One region of the Pseudomonas sp. NPDC086251 genome, then DNA from elsewhere that is predicted to be linked to it. Evidence: predicted binding sites of a transcription regulator. Region 1 holds the regulator's gene; the other holds the start of a gene.
The links. Region 1 encodes sigma-54, which starts transcription at its own class of promoters, with help from an activator protein. Its sites were predicted from a motif close to ANTGGCATNNANNTTGCTNT; they were not measured.
Positions count from the first base shown of each region.

Region 2: a site for sigma-54 is predicted at 3,826-3,845, ahead of ACIPL2_RS17135 (circularly permuted type 2 ATP-grasp protein). Genes of this name have one in related genera too.

Region 1 is NZ_JBIVBY010000008.1:17,488-23,234, reverse strand. It holds gene ACIPL2_RS11600 (HAD family hydrolase) at 1-213, shown strand, start outside; gene lptC (LPS export ABC transporter periplasmic protein LptC) at 221-793, shown strand; gene lptA (lipopolysaccharide transport periplasmic protein LptA) at 780-1,328, shown strand; gene lptB (LPS export ABC transporter ATP-binding protein) at 1,328-2,053, shown strand; gene ACIPL2_RS11580 (RNA polymerase factor sigma-54) at 2,327-3,820, shown strand; gene hpf (ribosome hibernation-promoting factor, HPF/YfiA family) at 3,895-4,203, shown strand; gene ptsN (PTS IIA-like nitrogen regulatory protein PtsN) at 4,216-4,680, shown strand; gene rapZ (RNase adapter RapZ) at 4,683-5,540, shown strand; gene ACIPL2_RS11560 (HPr family phosphocarrier protein) at 5,556-5,747, shown strand, end outside.
Region 2 is NZ_JBIVBY010000013.1:90,716-96,462, forward strand. It holds gene ACIPL2_RS17120 (c-type cytochrome) at 1-475, shown strand, start outside; gene ACIPL2_RS17125 (transglutaminase domain-containing protein) at 609-1,424, opposite strand; gene ACIPL2_RS17130 (alpha-E domain-containing protein) at 1,421-2,371, opposite strand; gene ACIPL2_RS17135 (circularly permuted type 2 ATP-grasp protein) at 2,384-3,793, opposite strand; gene ACIPL2_RS17140 (ribonuclease E inhibitor RraB) at 4,264-4,605, opposite strand; gene ACIPL2_RS17145 (hypothetical protein) at 4,819-5,052, opposite strand; gene ACIPL2_RS17150 (PLDc N-terminal domain-containing protein) at 5,247-5,438, opposite strand; gene ACIPL2_RS17155 (hypothetical protein) at 5,509-5,747, opposite strand, start outside.

The DNA.
Region 1 (5,747 bases):
GAAGTGGCTTATCTCGGCGACGACCTGCCGGACCTGCCGGTGATTCGCCGTGTGGGCCTGGGCATGGCGGTGGCCAATGCCGCCAGCTTCGTGCGTGAACACGCCCACGGCATCACCCAGGCCCGCGGTGGCGAGGGTGCCGCTCGCGAATTCTGCGAATTGATCCTGCGCGCCCAGGGCCGCCTCGATGCGGCCAACGCTGCGTACCTGTGAGCCAACTATGCTGAGCAAAAAGTTTCGCAACATCCTGGTGTTCGGTTGCATCGCAGCGATATTCGCGGCGGTCGGCTACTGGAACATCAGCCCCGAACGCTTCCTCGACAAGCCTGTGGCCAAGGTCGATGAAACCGCGATCGACTATTACGCCATCAACGCCCACAGCGTGCAGTACTTGCCCGACGGCGGGCTGCAATACGATATGACGTCCGACAAGGTCGAACACCTGAAAGCGACCGAAGTGACGTTGCTGACCAATCCGGACCTGAACATGTTTCGCGGCACCGCATTCCCCTGGCACGTCCAGAGTGAACGCGGCGAAGTCAATCCGGACGGTACTCAAGTCGAACTGATCGACTCGGTACGCATCACGCGTTTCGACGAGAAAAACCGCAAGACCCTGATTACCACCACCCGTATGACTGTGTTCCCGCAGCAGCAATATGCGCAGACCGATCAACCCGTTAGAATCGACGGCGCTGGCGGTGTATCGACAGGCAACGGCATGAAAGCGTACTTGAAAGAAAGCAGGATACACCTGCTATCGAACGTAAGAGGACAGTATGAGGCTCGTTAAAACCCTCCCTATTTTGCTCAGTCTGGGCGCAGCACTGGGAAGCGTGAGCGCCTGGGCTCTGCCGAACGATCAAGACCAGCCAATCCGCATTCAGGCCGACGACGCCCAGCTGGACGACAAGAATGGCGTTGCCACTTACAAAGGTGATGTGATCATCACCCAGGGCTCGATGATTGTTAAGGGCAACACCGTGACCATCACTCGTACGCCGACCGGCGACATCGACGTCGTGACCTCGGTCGGCAACCTCGCCTACTTCGAGCAGCTGCAAGCTGCAGGCGACACCAAGCCTGTCCAGGGTTACGGGGTGACTATCCAGTACCACGCCTCGCAAAACCGCGTCGTCCTGATCGATCGCGCCAAAGTGATCGACAAGGACAACAACGTCACCCAAGGCGAGAAAATCGTCTACGACACGGTTAAAAAGCTTGCGAGCGCCGGTCGCGCTACAGGCAACAAGGTCACCGAGTCGCGTCCACGCATCGACATGGTGATTCAGCCGAAGAAGAAAACCGACGAGCAAAAGGCCCAGTAATGGCAACTCTGAAAGCTCAGCACTTGGCCAAGAGCTACAAGAGCCGCCAGGTCGTGCGTGACGTCAGCCTGTCCATCGACAGCGGTCAGATCGTCGGTCTGCTTGGCCCGAACGGCGCCGGCAAAACCACCTGTTTCTATATGATTGTCGGCCTGGTACAGGCCGATCAGGGTCGCGTGCTGATCGACGATCTGGACGTCAGCCACCAGCCGATGCACGGCCGTGCGAAGGCCGGTATCGGCTATCTTCCGCAAGAAGCGTCGATCTTCCGCAAACTCTCGGTCGCCGATAACATCATGGCCATCCTCGAGACCCGCAAAGAACTCGACAAGGCCGGTCGTCGCAAGGAGCTGGAAAGCCTGCTGCAGGAATTCCACATCAGCCACATCCGCGACAACCTCGGCATGAGCCTGTCCGGTGGCGAACGCCGCCGCGTGGAAATCGCCCGCGCACTGGCCACCAACCCGAAATTCATCCTCCTCGACGAACCCTTCGCCGGCGTGGACCCGATTTCGGTGGGCGACATCAAGCAGATCATCCATCACCTCAAGGCCAAGGGCATTGGCGTGCTGATCACCGACCACAACGTCCGTGAAACCCTGGATATCTGCGAAACCGCCTACATCGTCAACGATGGCCAGCTGATCGCCGAAGGTGACTCTGCCACCATCCTGGCCAACGACCTGGTCAAGGAAGTGTACCTGGGCCATGAGTTCCGCCTGTAAGCGCCAAGGTGCCTGGCTAGTCGGCCGAGCGCTTGTCTCGATAAAAAATCAACAATTTTTTATTGTTACGGCGCTCTAGGCAAACGCGACGCTTCAAAGATTTTCCAGAGCCAGTCGGTTCATTGTGTCAATAAAACTTTGCAGCTTTTTATTGTTACGGCGCTCTAGGCAAACGCTGCAGTTTCGGGCATATAATTTGCTTATGTTTGGCGCTCCGGCGCTCTGTAGTGGATGGCGCATGTGCGCCGGCGAATAAGGTGTTAAGCCCCTGCCATGAAACCATCGCTAGTCTTGAGAATGGGCCAGCAGCTGACGATGACACCGCAGCTGCAACAGGCCATCCGCCTGCTCCAATTGTCGACCCTGGACCTGCAACAGGAAATCCAGGAGGCCCTGGAGTCCAATCCGATGCTCGAACGCCAGGAAGAAGGCGACGACTTCGATAACGCCGACCCCTTGGCCGACAAAGCCGAACAGCTACCCAACGCCGATGTTTCGGAACCGTCCTACCAGGAAACCGCCCCGACGGTGGATAACCTCGAGGAAGGCGACTGGAACGAGCGCATTCCCAACGAACTGCCGGTCGATACCGCCTGGGAAGACGTCTACCAGACCAGCGCCAGCAGCCTGCCGAGCAACGATGACGACGAGTGGGATTTCACCACCCGCACCTCGGCCGGTGAAAGCCTGCAAAGCCACCTGCTGTGGCAACTGAACCTGGCACCGATGTCCGACACCGATCGTCTGATCGCCGTGACCTTGATCGACTGCATCAACAATCAGGGCTACCTGGACGAAACCCTCGAGGAAATCCTCGAAGCCTTCGATCCGGAACTGGACATCGAACTGGACGAAATCGAAGCCGTCCTGCACCGCATCCAGCAATTCGAACCCGCCGGCATCGGCGCCCGTAACCTGGGTGAATGCCTGCTCCTGCAATTGCGCCAGTTGCCCGCCAAGACCCCATGGCTGGCCGAGGCCAAGCGTCTGGTCAGCGATTACATTGACCTGCTCGGCAGCCGCGACTACAGCCAATTGATGCGGCGCATGAAGCTCAAGGAAGATGAACTGCGCCAGGTCATCGAACTGGTGCAGAGCCTCAACCCGCGCCCGGGTTCGCAAATCGAGTCCAGTGAAGCCGAATACGTGGTACCCGACGTGATCGTGCGCAAGGACAACGAGCGCTGGCTGGTGGAGCTCAATCAGGAATCGGTGCCACGCCTTCGGGTCAACGCGCAGTACGCCGGTTTCGTGCGCCGCGCCGACACCAGCGCCGACAACACCTTCATGCGCAATCAGCTGCAAGAGGCCCGCTGGTTCATCAAGAGCCTGCAAAGCCGCAACGAAACCCTGATGAAAGTAGCCACCCAGATCGTCGAGCATCAGCGCGGCTTCCTGGAATACGGCGACGAAGCCATGAAACCGCTGGTACTGCATGACATCGCCGAAGCGGTCGGCATGCACGAGTCGACGATTTCGCGGGTCACCACGCAAAAATTCATGCATACCCCACGGGGTATTTATGAACTGAAATACTTTTTCTCCAGCCACGTCAGCACCTCCGAGGGCGGCGAATGCTCGTCCACGGCGATTCGCGCGATCATCAAAAAACTGGTTGCTGCGGAAAATCAGAAAAAGCCGTTGAGTGACAGCAAGATCGCTGGTTTACTGGAGGCACAAGGCATTCAGGTGGCTCGCCGCACCGTCGCCAAGTACCGCGAGTCCTTAGGAATCGCGCCTTCGAGCGAACGCAAGCGGTTGATGTAGAGCCACGCCACAGCGTTCCAGTGGCAGGCATTTCTGCCTGCCGCTTTATGCACTGGCAACGAAGGAGAAGCTGTATGCAAGTCAACATCAGTGGACACCAACTGGAAGTGACCGAACCTCTTCGCACCTACATCGGCGAAAAACTCGAACGATTGGAACGGCATTTCGACAAGATCACCAACGTTCAAGTGACGATGACGGTCGAAAAGCTCAAGCAGAAAATCGAAGCCACGCTGCATATTCCCGGCAATGAAGTGGTCGCTAACGCGGAACATACCGATATGTACGCAGCGATCGACGCATTGACCGACAAGCTGGATAAACAACTCAAAAAGCATAAGGAAAAGACCCAGAGCCTCCTCCAGGGTGCGACCGGTCGTTAACACTCCCAACTCATGATCCGACTTGAAAGCATCCTGACCCCCGGCCGTTCCCTCGTGAACGTGCCGGGCGGCAGTAAAAAGAAAGCCCTCGAGCAAATTGCCAACCTAATCCATCGCGAAGTGCCGGATCTGGCCATGCAGGATGTCTTCGAGAGTCTGGTCGCCCGTGAAAAACTCGGTTCTACCGGTTTTGGTAACGGCATCGCCATCCCCCACTGCCGTCTGAAGGGTTGCTCCGCACCCATCAGCGCCTTGATGCACCTAGACGCCCCTATTGATTTCGACGCCATCGACGGCGCCCCGGTTGACCTGCTGTTCGTTCTGCTGGTCCCGGAAGCCGCCACCGATGCGCACCTGGAGCTATTGCGCCAGATCGCCAGCATGCTCGATCGCAAGGAAGTGCGCGAAAAACTGCGCAGCGCCCCGAGCAATGAAGCCTTGTATCAGGTTGTCCTGGACGAGCAAAACGGTCAGTAATCATGCGTTTGATCATCGTCAGTGGCCGTTCCGGCTCAGGTAAAAGTACCGCGCTCGATGTCCTCGAGGACAACGGCTACTACTGCATCGACAACTTGCCCGCCGGCTTGCTGCCGGAGCTGGCCGAACGCGCGTTGATTCACACCGAGCTGGCACAACCGCTGGTTGCCGTGTCGATTGACGCGCGCAACTTGCCAAGTCACCTGTCGCGCTTTCCGGAACTGCTCGAAGAAGTCCGCAGCCGGCATATCCAGTGCGATGTCCTGTACCTGGATGCCGACGAAGAAACCCTGCTCAAACGCTTTTCGGAAACCCGTCGTCGCCACCCGCTGAGCAGCGCCAATCGCTCGCTGGCCGAGGCGATCAACGATGAAACCAGCTTGCTCGGCCCGATTGCCGACCTCGCTGATCTCAAAGTCAACACCACCAACCTGAACCTGTACCAGCTGCGCGACACCATCAAGCTGCGCCTGTTGAACCAGCCGGAACCCGGTACTGCGTTCCTGGTGGAGTCTTTCGGTTTCAAGCGTGGCATGCCGGTGGACGCCGACCTGGTGTTCGACGTGCGCTGCCTGCCGAACCCGTACTGGAAGCCGGAGCTGCGCGCGCAGTCCGGGCTCGACCAGCCGGTGGCGGAATACCTGGCCGCACAGCCAGACGTGGAAGAGATGTTCCAGGACATCTCCACGTACCTGCTCAAATGGCTGCCCCGCTTTGCCGCCAGCAACCGTGCTTATGTCACCATTGCCATTGGCTGCACCGGGGGGCATCACCGCTCCGTCTACCTGACCGAACGTCTGGGTCAGACCCTGCAAAAAACCCTGAAGAACGTCCAGGTCCGCCACCGCGACCTCAGCTAAAGGATTCACATCGCGATGCCTGCTCTGGAAATCGAAATCATCAACAAGCTGGGCCTGCACGCCCGCGCGTCTGCAAAATTCGTCGGTGTCGCCGGTGAGTTCAAGGATTGCACGATCAGGGTAGGACGCACGCCGGAAACCACGGTCGACGGTAAAAGCATCATGGCCATGATGATGCTGGCGGCGGGCAAGGGCACCAAGATCCAC
Region 2 (5,747 bases), on a different contig from region 1:
TAAACCATGGCCGCCCCTGGCCGAAGGCAAGCCGAGTGCCGGTCCGTTTTATCTGGTCTGGACCGATCCACAGGCGGGGAATATCAGCCCGGAGCAATGGCCGTTTCAAGTGGCCGCCATTAAGCGTTTGGCGCCGGTCGCCGAGCGCTTCCCTGCCCTGCTGCCGGATCCGGCATTGAAGGCGGATGATCCGGTCAACAAGGGTTTTGCGCTGTTTCAGAAGAATTGTCTGGCGTGTCATCGATTGAACGGCGCGGGGGATGCGCAGTTCGGGCCGGACCTGAATATCCCGTTTAGCCCGACCGAGTACTTCGGCGCGGACTTCCTCAAGCGCTACATTCGTGATCCGCAGAGTTTGCGGCAGTGGCCGCAGGCGAAGATGCCCGGGTTTACCGCGCAGGTATTGCCGGATGGGGATCTGGAGATGTTGGTGGGGTATTTGAAGCACATGGCCGGGCGCAAGGTTAAGCCGTAGCCTGGTGTTGCCTGGGCTGGCCTCTTCGCGAGCAAGCCCGCTCCCACATTAGGTCTCCTGCGGACACAGAATGTGTGACCGGCAAAGATCAAATGTGGGAGCGGGCTTGCTCGCGAAGCGGTATCCCCCGATTCTACTGTTGTTGCACCAAAATCACTGGCGCAGGCATCGGCGTCGGCGAAACAAACACCTTCGCATGCATCTGCTCGCACCCACCGCCCCGGCGCATGCCGCGCACCGGGCAGGCGTCCAGGTAATCCAGGCCCACCGCCAGTTTCAAATGCCGCTCGGGCCGCGCCAGTTCGTTGGTCACGTCAAAGCTGTACCAGGCGTCGTCGAGCCAGGCTTCGGCCCAGGCGTGACTGGCCAGGTGTTCGCTGTTTTCACTGTACAAATAACCCGACACATAGCGTGCCGGAATCCCCAGGCTGCGGGCGCAGGCGAGGAACGCATGGGTGTGGTCCTGGCACACGCCCGAACGCCCGGCGAAGGCCTGGGCGGCGCTGGTGTCGACTTCGGTGGAGCCCGGCGTGTAGGTCATGTGCTGGTTGAGGCCATGCATCAAATCGATCAACGCCGTGCGATCCCGGCGTTGCTTGCATTCCTTGCTAGCGAACGCGCGCAAGGCCTCATCGGCCTCGGTCAAACGGGTGAAACGCAGGAATGGCAGCGACGACTGGCTCTCGTGCTCGGCTTCGCGCAATTCATCGATGTCGACCTGGCCACGGGCGCCGATGATGATCGCCTCGTGCGGCTCGTCCATGGTCAGCACGTGCAGGATGTTGCCGAACGGATCGAGCTGCGCGCGCACCGGGCGCGGCAGGTCGAGCTGCCAGCTCAGCACATGCTGGCGCTCGCTGTCGTGAGGGGTCAGTCGCAGGTACTGGATGCTCGCCCGCACCTGATCTTCATAGTGATAGGTGGTCTCGTGGCTAATGGAAAGTCTCATGCAGCCTCCAGGTAGGAACTGTGAATGGCGTTACCCAACTGGCGCACCAGCGGGATGAACTCGGTCAGCCAGGCGTGCAGGCCTTCGTCGAGAATTTCGGTGATGCCGGTGTAGCGCAGGCGCGCGTCCATTTCCGCGGCCAGGCGTTGCGCGGGGCGGCCGTTGGCTCCCGGCAGCTGGGCGAGGATCTGATCGATTTCTTCGGTGCAGGCCCGCAAGGAGCGCGGAACGTCAGCGCGCAGCAATAGCAATTCGGCCACATGCCGGGCGCCGGGCGCATCGCGGTAAATCTCGGTGTAGGCCTCAAAGGACGACAACGCCCTTAATAAAGCGCTCCACTGGTAATACGCGTGGGCCGTTCCATCGCTGACCGCTTCGGCCTGATCGCCCGCCATTTCGTAGCGGGCATCGAGCAGGCGCAGCGTGTTGTCAGCCCGTTCGATAAACGTCCCCAGCCGAATGAAGCGGAACGCATCGTTACGCATGATCGTGCCGTAGGACGCGCCGCGAAACAGGTGGGAACGTTCCTTGATCCACTCGCAGAAACGGCTCATGCCGTAACGACTCAAGCCCTGGTTGGCGATCCCGCGAATTTCCAGCCAGGTGGCGTTGATGTTTTCCCACATGTCGGCGGTAATTCGCCCACGTACCGCATGGGCGCTGGCCCGTGCGGCGCCGAGGCAGCTGTAAATGCTCGCCGGGTTGGCCGCATCGAGGGCGAAGAAGTGCAGCAGCCGTTCGGCATGCAGTTCGCCGTGGCGCTCCAGGTAATCGTCCAGGGTGCCGGTAATCAGCAACGGCATGGCGAGTTCGTGCAAACCATCACCACGGCCATCCTGTGGCATCAGCGACAGCGAATAACTGATGTCGAGCATCCGTGCGAGGTTTTCCGCCCGCTCCAGGTAACGCGACATCCAATACAAATCCGAGGCAGTTCTACTTAACATGACAGGCTTCCTTCAATCCTCGACCACCCAGGTGTCCTTGGTTCCGCCACCCTGGGAAGAATTCACCACCAGGGAGCCTTCGCGCAGGGCGACACGGGTCAAACCGCCGGGCACAACCCGGGTTTCGCGGCCAGACAATACAAACGGACGCAAGTCGATGTGGCGTGGCGCAATGCCGTTTTCGACAAAGGTCGGACAGGTCGACAAAGACAACGTCGGTTGCGCGATGTACGCATGCGGCTTGGCTTTGATCCGTGCGCGAAAGGCTTCGATTTCCGCCGCCGTCGCCGCCGGCCCCACCAGCATTCCGTAACCTCCCGAGCCCTGGGTTTCCTTGACCACCAGGTCTGGAAGGTTGGCCAGCACGTGGGAAAGTTCGGAGGGATTACGACACTGGAACGTCGGAACATTCTTCAGGATCGGCTCTTCGTCCAGGTAGAAACGGATCATGTCGGTGACGAAGGGATACACCGACTTGTCGTCCGCAACCCCGGTGCCGATGGCGTTCGCCAGCACCACGTTGCCGGAGCGGTACGATGACAACAGGCCTGGAACGCCGAGCATCGAATCCGGGTTGAACGCCAGCGGGTCGAGGAACGCATCGTCGAGGCGGCGGTAGATCACGTCGACGGCTTTCGGCCCGTCGGTGGTGCGCATGAACACCTTGTCGTCACGCACAAACAAATCCGCGCCTTCCACCAGCTCGACGCCCATTTCCCGAGCGAGAAAGGCATGCTCGAAAAACGCGCTGTTGAAGCGCCCCGGCGTCAGCACCACCACGCTCGGGTTATCGATCGGGCTGGAGCTTTTGAGGGTGTCGAGCAGCAGGTTCGGGTAGTGGTCGATGGGCGCGATGCGTTGCGCCGCGAACAGCTCGGGAAACAGGCGCATCATCATCTTGCGGTCTTCGAGCATGTAGCTCACGCCGCTGGGTGTACGAAGGTTGTCTTCGAGCACGTAGTACGTGCCGTCGCCATCGCGCACCAGGTCGACACCGGAGATGTGGGAATAGATATCGCGGTGCAGATCCAGCCCTTGCATCGCCAACTGGTATTGCTCGTTGGCCAGCACCTGCTCGGCCGGAATGATGCCGGCCTTGATGATGCGTTGCTCGTGATAGAGGTCGGCGAGGAACATGTTCAGCGCCTTGACCCGCTGGATGCAGCCACGTTCGACGATCCGCCACTCGCTGGCGGGAATGCTGCGGGGAATGGTGTCGAAGGGAATCAGGCGCTCTGTCCCTTGCTCATCACCGTAGAGCGTGAACGTTATCCCGGCGCGATGAAACAACAGATCGGCCTCGCGTCGCCGTTGTGCCAAAAGCTCGTCAGGCGTTTCGGCCAGCCAACGGGCAAACTCCCGATAATGCGGGCGGACCTGGCCGCCGGCATCGTACATCTCATCAAAATAGGTGCGGATCATGCCGTACTCCTTGTCACCCGGACATGCAGGCCTTCGCAAGGCCCGTGCCATCGGCATAAACGCTTTGATATCAATCAGTTGGATAATCGCTGCGCACACACCGCACCAATCCTGTGCGGCAAATGCCCCAACCTGATCGCCCCCGCTTCATTGCGACGCAATGGTGTCGCCTATCACCAGCATAGCCAGAGTTGATTTCACTGCTCGGGGGACGATGCGGATAATTGGGGCATTCGCTGGAAAACGTACCGAACTTCCCTTTTAGCCACCCGCTCAGGTGGCTTTTTTTTTGTTTTCTTGAAACAGGATCAAAAGATCGCAGCCTCGTTGCACTCGACAGCTCCTACAGAAAAACACGGCCTCCCTGTAGGAGCTGTCGAGTGCAACGAGGCTGCGATCTTTTCGCTGCACAAACGAAAACGGCCAACCCGAAGGTCAGCCGTTGCTGAGCGTTGTCACTGTTCATAAGGTTATGCGAGTAGCCCTCGTACCTCCTGCTTGACGCCCCATCCTTCGATGATGCCGCCCAAAGGCTCGACCACTGCCTCGAAGTCCTGCTCAAAGTCGCCGATGCCGTCGTAGGTGGCGTACATCACTTTGCTCAGTTCCAGGTACCACGCGCCGTCGTCGCGCACGCTGATTTGTGCATTCAAGGATTCACCACAGTAATGCCCTGCCGCCCTGCGCGCCCGCTCCTCGTCCGGGAAAATGGCGTAGAACTCGATGGGATGGAATCGTGAAAAGTCAAAACCGCCTTCTTTCATGCGGCGCAGCACGCTGCTGCTGATGTCTTCTTGATAGGCTGTGCTCATGAAACGTCCTCCTCAAACCGATGGATAGACTTTCCGTACTCCCGACGCCCGCAACCTGACGCTGCGCGCGATGCGGCAAGCAAATTGCCATTGGGACACAAGCATGTAGCTGACAAGACCAGACCTTAGCGATCCGTTCGCTGATCTCGATTGCAGAGTAGCCCCAAGATAGAGGCGCTGCCAAGGTCTGGTTGAGAATGCGACAGGAGATATTCAGATTGGCGTGATGCCGAGGATTTCTATGCTGTTCTGGGTCTTGAGACTTTTAACGCTCGCATCAGCGGTTCGCCCTTCCAGATCGTTCAGATCCAGTTCGGCAGCGACAGGCAGGAGCCGGGCCTTGATGAGTTTGGCGGCGTGCTCGTTATCCGGGCACTCATCGCACTCAAAGACTTCTTCGACCGTTTCGCCGTGATCATCCACGAAAGTGATTTTCCACTTTTGCATCAGTGCCTCCTCGATCAAACCCGCAAATGGGCTTACAACTATCTGGACTTTTACACTGACTGTTCGTTCAACCGGATTGCCGGTATTACGTGTAGGAGCAAGGCTTGCCCGCGAAGAACGATAATGCGGTTTAACAGGAAGACCGCGTCATCGTTCTTCGCGGGCAAGCCTCGCTCCTACAGGTATGCCCGGAATCAGATACGTACGTTGCCTCGTGGCCCGGCGATGGCCCAGATGATCAGGCCGAGGACTGGCAGCAACAGGATCAGCAGCACCCAGACGATTTTCATCCCGGTGTCGGCGCCACTTTTCAGCACGTTGATGATTGCCCAGATGTCCAGGGCAAGAATGATCAGGCCAATCAGGCCGTTGAACGTGGAACCCATGGTGACGCTCCCTAAGAGTGGTTTGCCCTTTTAGGATAGCCGGCCATGGCAAGGGTTCCGTTTTATTCCATCAAACGTGGGTCGCCACTTTCAAGGCTTCCAGGGACGGCGCGGCGGCGATGCCGACTTCGGCGCACAACTCGAGCACGCGCGGTACGTCGTTGCCGAAGACCAGGACCACTTGCAGTTCATCGTCGAGCAGTTGGCTGAAGTTCATCAGCACGTAGCCGCCGTTTTCCTTGTTCATGCTGCTCATCTGCACCTGAATGCGATTGAGCGCGGTCAAGGCTTCGGTCTTGGCCAGTTGCT